Tahibacter amnicola: one gene and its partner. The main gene of each other region encodes a partner of the protein of the gene in region 2 in a complex. Links are inferred from orthologs where the notes say so. Each region holds a gene or a part of one and is shown on either strand. Other genes may lie near its edges.

Region 1 (5,177 bases), 400 kb from region 2 along the record:
ATATTGGTGACCTTGTAACCAAGGGCGTTGAGCGAGCGGACGGCCGACTCGCGGCCCGGGCCCGGGCCCTTGATGCGGACTTCGAGGGTCTTCAGACCGTAGTCCAGCGCCGCACGGCCGGCCTTCTCCGCCGCCACCTGGGCAGCGAACGGGGTCGACTTGCGCGAACCGCGGAATCCGGCGCCGCCGGAGGTGGCCCAGGACAGGGCATTACCTTGACGGTCGGTAATCGTGATGACGGTGTTATTGAAGGAAGCCTGCACGTGAACGATACCGTCGGTAACGACGCGCTTGACTTTCTTCTTGGTCTTGGCAGCTGCCGGCTTATTCATGGTTTCTGTCCAGATCCATTACTTCTTGATCGCGCGACGCGGGCCCTTGCGGGTACGTGCATTGGTGCGGGTACGCTGGCCGCGCACCGGCAGACCGCGACGATGACGCAGGCCGCGATAGCAGCCGAGGTCGATCAGGCGCTTGATGCTCATGCCGACTTCGCGGCGCAGGTCGCCTTCGACGGTGAACTTGGCGATCTCATGGCGCAGCTTTTCAACTTCCGCCTCGGTGAGATCCTTGATTTTGTTGGCCGGATTGACGCCTGCGACCTCGCAGACCTTCTTCGACCGCGAGCGGCCGATGCCATAAATGCTCTGCAAACCGACCCACACATGCTTGTGGACCGGCAGGTTGACACCTGCAATGCGCGCCATGTAAATCTCTCCGAAACGGGCTTAAAGCGCAGTGAACTGAAAATTGTACCTTGGTTTGCGGGAAATACCAAATCCCGCCCCGGAGAACCTCCGGAGGTAACCCCAAACCCGGGCCATCCGGCCCGGGGTTGCGCGGCTCAACGGCCGCGCAGATTCGATTTCTTCAACAAGCTGCCGTACTGGTGCGATACCAGGTGGGCCTGGACCTGGGCCGTGAAATCCATCACCACGACCACCACGATCAACAGGGAGGTTCCGCCGAAATAGAAGGGAACACTCCAGGCGTTGCGCAGGATATCCGGAATCAGGCAGACAGCGACCAGATAGATCGCGCCGGCACCGGTCAGCTTGGTCAGGACGTCATCGATGTAGTCTGCGGTGGCCTTGCCCGGGCGGATACCCGGAATCAGCGCGCCGGACTTCTTCAGATTGTCCGCCGTTTCCTGCGAGTTGAACACCAGCGCCGTGTAGAAGAAGGCGAAGATGATGATCAACGCGGCGAAGACAATCATGTACACCGGCTCACCCGGAGTCAGCGCCGTCGTCAGAATCTGCAGCCAACGCATGTCGTTGGACTGGCTGAACCACGTCGCGGCCGTGGCCGGGAACATGATCAGCGACGAAGCGAAGATGGCCGGAATGACGCCCGCCATGTTGAGCTTCAACGGCAGGTGCGAACTCTGGTTCATGTAGGCCTTGGCGCCGCCCATCCGACGAGCGTAGTTCACCGTGATTCGACGCTGGCCACGCTCGACAAAGACCACGAAAGCAGTCACGAAGAGCACGATAGCGACGATGGTGACCACCATCAGCGGATTGAGCTGGCCTTCCACCGCCATGTTCAGCGTCTGCACCACCGCCCCTGGCAAGCCCGCGACAATACCCGCGAAAATCAGGAGCGAAATGCCGTTGCCAATGCCGCGCTCGGTGATCTGCTCACCGAGCCACATCAGAAACATCGTGCCTGCAGTCAAACCGACCACGGAGCAAAAGATGAACCCTGCACCCGGGTTGTAGACCACGCCAGCCTGCGAGGACAGGGCCATCGAGACGCTGAACGCCTGCACCGCCGCAAGCACCACCGCGCCAATGCGAGTGTACTTGGTCAGAGTCCGGCGACCGGACTCACCTTCCTTGCGCAGGGCCTGGAGGCTCGGCACAACGGTGGCAAACAGCTGGACGATGATCGATGCCGAGATGTACGGCACGACATTGAGCGCGAAGATCGAGAAGCGACTAAGGGCACCACCCGAGAACATGTTGAACATGTCAATGATGCCGCCCTGATTCTTCATCAGCTGCGCCATCTGCTCGGGATTCACGCCCGGCACGGGAATGAACGAGCCCAATCGATAAACGATCAACGCACCTACGACAAACAAGATGCGCTGCTTGAGCTCGGTCAACTTCCCGAGCGAGGCGAGCATATTGGCCTGGTTAGCCGCCATGCATTACTCCACGCTGCCGCCAGCTGCCTCGATCGCGGCCTTGGCACCGGCGGTGACCGCCAGTCCCTTCAGCTTGACCGCGCGCGTGATCTCACCCTTCTTCACGATCTTGGCGCGTTCAGCGCGGGCTTCGATCAGACCGGCCGCCTGGAGCGCGGCGAAATCAATGACATCGCCCTGTACAGCGTCAAGCTTGTACAGTAGCACTTCGCTGACTTCGTGCGCTTTCTTGGAACGGAAGCCGACCTTCGGCAGACGGCGCTGCAGCGGCATCTGGCCGCCTTCGAAGCCCGCCTTGACCTTGCCCTTACCAGTACGGGCGTACTGACCCTTGTGGCCACGGCCGGCTGTCTTGCCGAGACCGGAACCAATACCGCGACCGACGCGAACGCGATCCTTGCGGGCGCCGTCAGCGGGCTTGAGCGTATTGAGACGCATGATGTACTCCGAATTCCTTGTGGGCTCAGGCCTGATCTTCAACGGCTACGAGATAGTAGACCGTGTTGATCAGTCCACGCACTTGCGGGCTGTCTTTCAGCTCGCGCACGTCGTTGAGCTTGTTCAGGCCCAGCGCCTTGACGCTGAGACGATGACGGGCCTGCACGCCGCGCAGTCCCTTGACCAGGCGCACGCGCACGGTCTTCGTGGTGTTATTCGCCATGACCAGTCACCTCTTCGACGGTCTTGCCACGCTTGGCCGCAATGCGGTCCGGCGAGGCCATCGCCACCAGGCCCTTGATCGTCGCGCGGACCAGGTTGATCGGGTTGCGCGAACCAACGGCCTTCGCCAGCACGTTCTTCACGCCGACAACTTCCAGCACCGCGCGCATCGCGCCGCCGGCGATGACGCCGGTACCAGCCGAGGCGGGCTGCATGAAGACGCGGGCAGCGCCGTGGTTGGCCTTCACGGCATGCCACAGCGTGCCTTCGTTGAGCTTGACCGACGTCATGTTGCGACGGGCGCGCTCCATGGCCTTCTGGATGGCAACCGGCACTTCGCGCGCCTTGCCATAACCGAAGCCGACCTTGCCATCGCCGTCACCGACGACAGTCAACGCGGTGAAGCTCATCTGCCGACCGCCCTTGACCGTCTTGGCCACGCGGTTCACGGCGATCAGCTTCTCCAGCATGCCATCGCTATTTTCACGTTCGTTAGTGGACATTTCGCACCTTGGGGCCCCGCGGTGCGGGGCACTTTACTTACGGCTGATTGCCGCTTGGAGTTGTTTGGCTTACTGATTAGAACTTCAGGCCAGCCTCACGCGCCGCCTCGGCGAGCGCCTGAATGCGGCCGTGATACTTGAAGCCGGAACGGTCAAAAGCAACCGCTTCGATACCGGCAGCCTTCGCACGCTCGGCAATCGCCTTGCCGACAGCGGCTGCAGCGGCCTTGTTCTTCGTGCCCTTCAGACCGGCAGCTACCGATTCCTGCAGGGTGGAAGCCGCAGCAATCACCTTGTCGCCCGACGGCGCGATGACCTGGGCGTAGATGTGCTGGCCGGTACGGTGCACGGTGAGACGCGCAACCGCGAGCTTGCGGATGTGCGCGCGCGTGGATTTGGCACGGCGCAGGCGGGAAACGTTCTTGTCCATCGTCATTCTCCGAAGCTGAAGCGCCTAGATTAGGCCTTCTTGGCTTCCTTCAAGGTGATCTTCTCGCCCGAGTAACGCACGCCCTTGCCCTTGTAGGGTTCCGGCGGACGGAAACCACGGATCTTGGCGGCAGCCTGGCCGACGACCTGCTTGTCAGCGCCCTTGATCAGGATTTCGGTCTGGCTGGGGGTTTCCAGCGTGACACCTTCCGGCGCCTTGAACACGACCGGATGCGAGAAGCCGAGGGTCAGGCTGAGGTCCTTGCCCTGCATGGCGGCGCGATAACCGACGCCGACCAGTTCCAGCTTGCGCTGATAGCCTTCGCTGACACCCTTGACCATGTTGCTGATCACGGCGCGCGCAGTACCGGCAAGCTTGGTGTTGGCCGCATCAGCAGCGCTGCACTTGAGCTCACCACCTTCCACGGCGACATTGACGCCGGGAAACGCGACGGACTTCAACGTGCCCTTCGGGCCCTTGACGGTGACGCCATCGGCGGCCACCTGGCATTCGACGCCCTTCGGAAGGGCGATTGGCATTTTTGCTACGCGAGACATTGGTTATCTCCTTAGGCGACCAGGCCGATGACTTCGCCGCCCAGACCCTTCGCGCGAGCCTGCGCGTCGGTCATGATGCCGCTCGAGGTCGAGACGATGGAGATACCCAGGCCGCCGAGGACCTTGGGAAGTTCATCCTTGCCGCGGTACACGCGCAGACCCGAGCGCGAGACGCGCTCCAGGCGTTCGATGACCGGCTTGCCTTCGTAGTACTTGAGTGCAATTTCGAGTTCCGCCTTGCCTTCGACCGTGTTGGTCTGGGCATCGCGGATGTAGCCTTCGTCCTTCAGCAGCTTGGCGAGCGCCTGCTTGATTTTGGAGGACGGCATGCGCACCGTCGCTTTGCCCGTGAGTTGGGCATTGCGAATGCGGGTGAACATGTCGGCGATGGGATCAGTCATGCTCATATCAATAAATCCTAGGAGTTAGCACCGATATCCGCTGGTTTCTTACCAGCTGGCCTTGCGAAGGCCCGGTACGTCGCCACGCATCGTGGCTTCACGCAGTTTGTTGCGACCGAGGCCGAACTTCCGGTAGACGCCACGCGAGCGGCCGGTCAGTTCACAACGATTACGCTGGCGCGACGGCGAAGAGTCACGCGGAAGCTTCTGCAGCTTGGCGGATGCTTCCATCTTTTCTTCGTACGAAGCCGTCGGGCTGCTGATGATCTTCTTCAGGTCATCGCGCTTGGCGCTGTGCTTCTTGGCCAGCTTCTCGCGCTTGACTTCGCGATTCACCATGCAGGTCTTAGCCATTTCAGAATTCCTCGCGAATCAATTGCGGAACGGGAAGGCGAAACCTTCCAGCAGGGCGCGGGCTTCTTCGTCGGACCGGGCGGTGGTCGCGATGGAGATGTCCATACCGCGGATCGC
Region 2 (6,033 bases):
TGGATCAGGCGGATGCCGCGCTCCAGCGCAGCGTCGATCTGGGCGACAGCCGCTTCGATGTCCGCGGCCGGCTGTGGGGTGATCCAGTAACGATCCGGCAGGCGCAGGGCGTTGATGACCGGGTGATCCGCGGGCGGCATCTCGTGAATGTCCAGCGCGGCCGTCGGTACCCATTTCAGCGGCTGGCCCTCGCAGGAGCGGGGTTCGCCGTGGAATTCCCGGACCCGGTAGACATCGAGCAGGATGGATTTTCCGGGGTAATGCCAGGGGATGCGGATCAGGGATTCCGCCGTTCCGATTTCCACCCCGATCTCTTCGAGAATCTCGCGACGGAGCGCCTGCAGGGGCGGCTCGTCGGGCTCCACCTTGCCGCCCGGAAACTCCCAATAGCCAGCCAGGTGCTTGCCGACAGGTCGCTGAGCCAGCAACACGCGCCCCTCGGCGTCCACCAGGGCGGCGGCGACCACATGAATCATCGGCGTCGTCATCGTGAGCGCTGGATCCTGTGCAGTCATCAGACGACCCGCCGGGACGGCCGGGCACCAATGCCGCCATCGCACCGCGGCCCCGGCGCGGCGGACGCCGCGCGGGGCATGGGCAACCGGGAACTCAAGCCAGGTCGACCGTCAGACCAGCCGGCCGTGGCACTGCTTGTATTTCTTGCCGGACCCGCAGGGACACGGATCATTGCGGCCGACCTTCGGGCCATCGGTCAATTCGGCCGGTGGTGTCGCCGCAGCGGCCGTCGCAGCCAGCACTTCCTCTTCGCTGGCGAAGCCGGAGGTTTCCGCGTGGGCGAAATTGAGCGGCGCCTGCGCGGCCATGCGCATCTGGCGCTCTTCCTCGGCGCGCATTTCCTCGTCGCTGCGGATGCGCACGCGCGCCAGCAGCGTCGTCGTCTCCAGCTTGATGCGCTCGAGCATCGACTGGAACAGCTCGAACGATTCGCGCTTGAATTCCTGCTTGGGCTGCTTCTGCGCGTACCCGCGCAGATGAATGCCCTGGCGCAGGTAATCCATGCTGGCCAGGTGTTCCTTCCAGCAATTGTCGAGCGTATTGAGCATGACGTGCTTCTCGAGCGCACGCATGACCTCGGAACCGATCATCGCCTCGCGCTCTCGGAAGAAGCGGTCGACCACGTCACGCACGTACTTGGCGATGCCGTCGGCGTCCACTTCCGACTGCGACTCCACCCAGCGCTTGATGTCGATTTCGATGCCGAAGTCTTCGGTGAGTTTTTTCTGCAGGCCGGCCAGGTCCCACTGTTCGTCGACGCTGTGCTCCGGCACGTAGCTGCGTGTGAGGCTGTCGAAGACGTCCTGACGGATCAGCACGGCCGTCTCGGCGAAATCCGCCTGGTCGAGCAGCTCATTGCGCTGTTCGTAGATGACCTTGCGCTGGTCATTGGCGACGTCGTCGAATTCGAGCAGGTTCTTGCGGATGTCGAAGTTGTGCTGTTCGACCTTGCGCTGCACCTTCTCGATCTGCCGGCTGACCATGCGATCTTCCAGTGCGTCGTTCTCCTTCATGCCGAAGATCTGCATCCACTTGGCGACCCAGTCGCGCGAGAAGATGCGCATGAGGTTGTCTTCCAGCGACAGATAGAAGCGGCTGGAACCCGGGTCGCCCTGGCGACCGGAGCGGCCACGCAGCTGGTTGTCGATACGGCGGGATTCGTGCCGCTCCGTGCCGACGATGTGCAGACCGCCCGCGGCCAGCACTTCGTCGTGACGCTTTTTCCATTCGGCCTTCACGCGATCGCGCTCGGCCTGCGGAGCGTCTTCCGGCAGCAGCGCCAGCTCCGCTTCCAGGCTTCCGCCCAGAACGATGTCGGTACCGCGACCGGCCATGTTGGTGGCAATCGTCACCGCGCCCGGACGGCCGGCCTGGGCCACGATGTGCGCCTCGCGCTCGTGCTGCTTGGCGTTGAGCACCTCGTGCGGCACGCCTTCCTTCTGCAGCATCTTGGAGAGGAATTCAGACGCTTCGATCGAGGCCGTACCGACCAGGACCGGCTGCTTGCGCTTCTGGCACTCGCGGATGTCTTCGACGATCGCCTGCCACTTCGGCGCCTGCTTGAGGAACACCAGATCCGGGGAGTCCTTGCGGACCATCGGGCGGTGCGTCGGGATCACGACGCACTCCAGGCCGTAGACCTGCTGGAATTCGTAGGCTTCCGTGTCCGCCGTGCCGGTCATGCCGGACAGCTTCTTGTACATGCGGAAGTAGTTCTGGAAGGTAATCGTGGCGAGCGTCTGGTTCTCGCGCTGGATCGGCACGCCTTCCTTGGCTTCGACCGCCTGGTGCAGGCCATCGGACCAGCGCCGGCCGGCCAGCGTACGCCCGGTGAACTCATCGACGATGATCACCTCGCCGTCGCGCACGATGTAGTCAACATCGCGCTGGTACAGCGCGTTGGCACGCAGCGCGGCATTGAGGTGGTGCACCACGATCAGGTGCTTGGAGTCGTAGAGGGCTTCGTCTTCCCCGACGATGCCTTCCTTGCGCAGCAGCTGTTCGGCGTGCTCCATGCCATCTTCCGACAGGTGCACCTGCTTCTGCTTTTCGTCAACCCAGTAGTCGCCTTCGCCGTCTTCCTTTTCCTGGCGCGTCAGCTTGGGAACGATGCGGTTGATCCGCACGTACAGCTGCGGCGACTCCTCCGACGGGCCGGAGATGATCAGCGGCGTACGGGCCTCGTCGATCAGGATGGAGTCGACTTCGTCGACGATGGCGTAGTTGAGGCCGCGCTGGTAGCGCTGCTCCTTCGACGTGGCCATGTTGTCGCGCAGGTAGTCGAAGCCGAACTCATTGTTCGTGCCGTAGGTGATGTCGCACTGGTACGCAGCCGCCTTGTCCTCGTAGGGCATCCCCGGATACACCACGCCGGTGCTCAGGCCGAGGAAGGTATACAGCTTGCCCATCCAGCCCGAGTCGCGCTTGGCGAGGTAGTCGTTCACCGTGACGACGTGGACGCCCTTGCCGTCCAGCGCATTGAGATACACCGCCAGCGTACCGACCAGGGTCTTGCCTTCGCCGGTGCGCATTTCCGCGATGCGGCCGGAGTGCAGCACCATGCCGCCAATCAGCTGGACGTCGTAGTGGCGCAGGCCGAGCACGCGGGTCGAGGCCTCGCGGCAGACGGCGAAGGCTTCCGGCAGGAGCTGGTCGAGCGTCTGTCCTTCCTGCAAGCGCTTCTTGAACTCGTCGGTCTTGCCCTTGAGCTCGGCATCGGAAAGGGCCTTCATCGCCGGCTCAAGCGCGTTGATCTGCGCCACGTTCTTATTGAGCTGGCGCAGAACGCGTTCGTTTCGGCTGCCGAAAAGGCTCGTCATCAGACGGTTGAACATGGAAATCCAGTCGCTCAGAAAAGGTGAAAGCACCCGCGCGGTCGCATGAGACCCCGCCGGGACGCTCGGGAAGACCGACGATGATAAGCCGCCAGCCGTGTTCGGAAAAGGATGGTGGGTCGCCGGTGGGCCGATTCAAGTGGCCGGGGCGTCGCGCGTGCCAGGACGGCAGAGGCAGGATGGGCCGCGGCTCGACCGGCCGGCGGCCAGACCGGACCGTCTGTCGACGGCCCGGCCGGAACGTGGATCAACCTTTGCGCTGGCTACGCACGTACGCGATGGGATTGACCGCGCGACCGTTGAGCCAGACTTCAAAATGCACATGAGAACCGGTGGACCGGCCCGTCGAACCGACCTTGGCAATCACGTCGCCTACGCGGACGCGCTGGCCGACTGCGGCGATATTGCGCGAATTGTGGGCATAACGCGTCATGTAGCCGTTGCCGTGGTCGACCTCGACCACATTGCCGTAGCCCGGGCGCTGGCCGGACCAGCTCACTACACCCTCGGCGACCGAGTGGATGTCCGCCCCGGCGGCGGCGTCGAAGTCGATACCGGAATGGAAGGCACTGGCGCCGCTGAACGGGTCGGGGCGGCCACCAAAATACGAGGAGATATAGCCGGATTCGACCGGCATGCCGCTGGGCAGGAGATCCGACTCGACCTTGCGGTCCAGCAACAGGTTTTCGAGGACTTCCAGCTGGGCCTGCTGACGCGAGAAGCGGTCACGCAGTTCGTCGATGGAGCCTTCCAGGGCGGGTGCGCTGGCGTGGCCGATCGGCAGGTTTTCTTCCGGGCCACCGACGCTGGGCGCTTCGGCGAAATTGAACTCTCCGTCGTCGAGCTTGCCGGCACGGGTAAGGCGTTCGCCCAGGGCGTTGAGCCGGGTCGCGTGGGCCTGCAGCTCGCCCAGCTTGACCGCCAGCGCATCGAGATCGCGCTGCGTCTTGATCTTGACCTGCTCGAGTTCCTTGAGCTGCGTGGCCGTGGCGTCACGCAGATCCTGCACTTCTGCCAGGGCGCGGCTCTTCGGGCCGGCGATGGTATAGGCCACGCTCACGCCGAGCAGGGCACAGGCAATCGCGGCGGTGCCGAGTGCCGCGGCACACTTGATTCGGGTCCGCCAGCAGCCGAGATCGATAGATTTCGGTACGGCGTGCGGCTTCGCGACGATTATGATGTTCATGCCCAATTCGTTCTGCCTGGTTTCCGTGATGCAAGCAAAAAAACCCGCTTCCGCACGACGCTCCACGGATGGCCTGAAAGCCATCGGGGAGACGTCCCCTGTCGCTGCCCTCATCGAGCGCGCGCGAGCACTGGAAGCGCTGGATCTTCGATTGCGCCTGACACTTCCCCCGGCCATCCGCCCGCATTGCTGCCTGGCCGACGCCCGTTCCGGTCGTGTTGTTTTTCTGGCGAACACCTCGACGTGGGCGGCGAAGCTTCGGCTTCACCAGGCGCCCATCCTTGCCGAGGCGCAAAAAGCGCTGGGCAAGCCGTTCAAGACATTCACCGTCAAAGTGGCACCCTTGCCGTCCGTTCCCCCGGAACCGTCAAGGCGGAAGCCGCTTTCCCGCACCACTGCCGAGCATCTGAGCAAGGCGGCGGTCACACTGGCAGACCCGGAATTACGGGCCCTATTTCTACGTATGGCATCCCTTGCCGAGTAGTTTTTGTTTCCTTTACGTACCAGAACCCTGCGGCGTGGCTGCCGCCGCAGGTGACTCCTACAGCGCCTGGGCAGGGTGGGCGTAGGAAATCGGCGCTGTGGCAGGATCGTCGAAGCAGACTTCCTCCCACGCCGATACATCGGCAAGCAGCGTACGAAGCAGCTGGTTGTTCAATTGGTGTCCCGACTTGTGGCCGTAGAACGCGCCAATAAGGCTGTGTCCGAGCAGATACAGGTCGCCGATCGCGTCGAGGATCTTGTGTTTGACGAATTCGTCCTCGTAGCGCAGACCGTCTTCGTTGAGCACCCGATAATCGTCGAGGACGATGGCGTTGTCCATCGACCCACCGAGAACCAGGTTCCGTTCCCGCAACATTTCGATGTCGCGCATAAACCCGAAGGTACGGGCACGCGAGACTTCCTTCACAAAAGAGGTGGTCGAGAAGTCGATCTCGGCGACCGACGTCTTCTTGGTGAAGATCGGATGGTTGAAATCGATGGAGAAGCCGACCTTGAAGCCGTCGAACGGCTCGAAGCGGGCCCACTTGTCGCCATCCTGGACCTTGACCGGCTTCTTGATGCGGATGAACCGCTTGGCCTTGGACTGTTCTTCAATCCCTGCCGACTGGAGCAGGAAGACGAACGGACCGGCACTGCCGTCCATGATGGGCACTTCCGACGCCGACAGATCGACATAGGCGTTGTCGATGCCCAGTCCCGCCATCGCGGACAGCAGATGTTCGACTGTCGATACGCGTGTCGTTCCCTTGGTCAGGGTGCTGGACAGGCTGGTGTCACCGACATTCTCGGCACGGGCATGGATTTCCACGGGATCGGTCAGGTCGACCCGGCGGAAAACAATGCCGGTGTCCACCGCCGCCGGACGAAGGGTCATGTAGACCTTTTCGCCGGTGTGGATGCCTACGCCCGTCGCTCGAATGACGTTCTTGAGCGTGCGTTGTCTGATCATTCTTTAGAGGTCCCCTGGGGCAGGAGCCAACAAAACGGTCCGGA

Evidence for each region.
Region 1: the proteins of secA (region 2) and secY are in contact, whole or in part, in a crystal structure (PDB 3DIN), measured with the Thermotoga maritima proteins. The link is inferred for Tahibacter amnicola from one-to-one orthologs. Residues at the interface, in WP_004082002.1 of Thermotoga maritima: Glu261, Ala262, Arg263, Lys300, Ala301, Arg302, Thr303, Ile304, Ile305, Leu323, Tyr324, Asp325, Pro326, Val329, Ser330, Tyr333, Ile336, Lys340, Phe345, Val349, Glu363, Phe364, Tyr374, Ser375, Gly376, Gly377, Glu393, Ile395, Thr482, Ser483; in WP_004081795.1 of Thermotoga maritima: Glu108, Gly109, Glu110, Glu111, Ala236, Glu237, Arg238, Arg239, Ile240, Thr241, Ile242, Gln243, Tyr244, Ala245, Arg246, Arg247, Val248, Thr249, Gly250, Arg251, Arg252, Val253, Tyr254, Gly256, Ala257, Ser258, Thr259, Tyr260, Leu261, Pro262.

What each region holds. Positions count from the first base shown.
Region 1 is NZ_CP104694.1:5,591,635-5,596,811, forward strand. What follows is about bases 1-2,949. They hold secY (preprotein translocase subunit SecY), read right to left. Parts: upstream 2,156-2,949; coding sequence 845-2,155; downstream 1-844. Other genes in these bases: rpsK (30S ribosomal protein S11), read right to left, coding at 1-332; rpsM (30S ribosomal protein S13), read right to left, coding at 351-707; rplO (50S ribosomal protein L15), read right to left, coding at 2,159-2,593; rpmD (50S ribosomal protein L30), read right to left, coding at 2,619-2,816; rpsE (30S ribosomal protein S5), read right to left, coding at 2,806-2,949. Also shown: more of rpsE, read right to left, coding at 2,950-3,318; rplR (50S ribosomal protein L18), read right to left, coding at 3,395-3,754; rplF (50S ribosomal protein L6), read right to left, coding at 3,778-4,305; rpsH (30S ribosomal protein S8), read right to left, coding at 4,317-4,712; rpsN (30S ribosomal protein S14), read right to left, coding at 4,755-5,060; rplE (50S ribosomal protein L5), read right to left, coding at 5,079-5,177. UniProt on the Escherichia coli protein: The central subunit of the protein translocation channel SecYEG. Consists of two halves formed by TMs 1-5 and 6-10.
Region 2 is NZ_CP104694.1:5,992,504-5,998,536, forward strand. The notes cover bases 427-3,702. They hold secA (preprotein translocase subunit SecA), read right to left. Parts: upstream 3,351-3,702; coding sequence 627-3,350; downstream 427-626. Other genes in these bases: N4264_RS23680 (Nudix family hydrolase), read right to left, coding at 427-515; N4264_RS23690 (M23 family metallopeptidase), read right to left, coding at 3,598-3,702. Also shown: more of N4264_RS23680, read right to left, coding at 1-426; more of N4264_RS23690, read right to left, coding at 3,703-4,536; N4264_RS23695 (DciA family protein), read left to right, coding at 4,535-5,020; lpxC (UDP-3-O-acyl-N-acetylglucosamine deacetylase), read right to left, coding at 5,078-5,989. UniProt on the Escherichia coli protein: Required for protein export, interacts with the SecYEG preprotein conducting channel.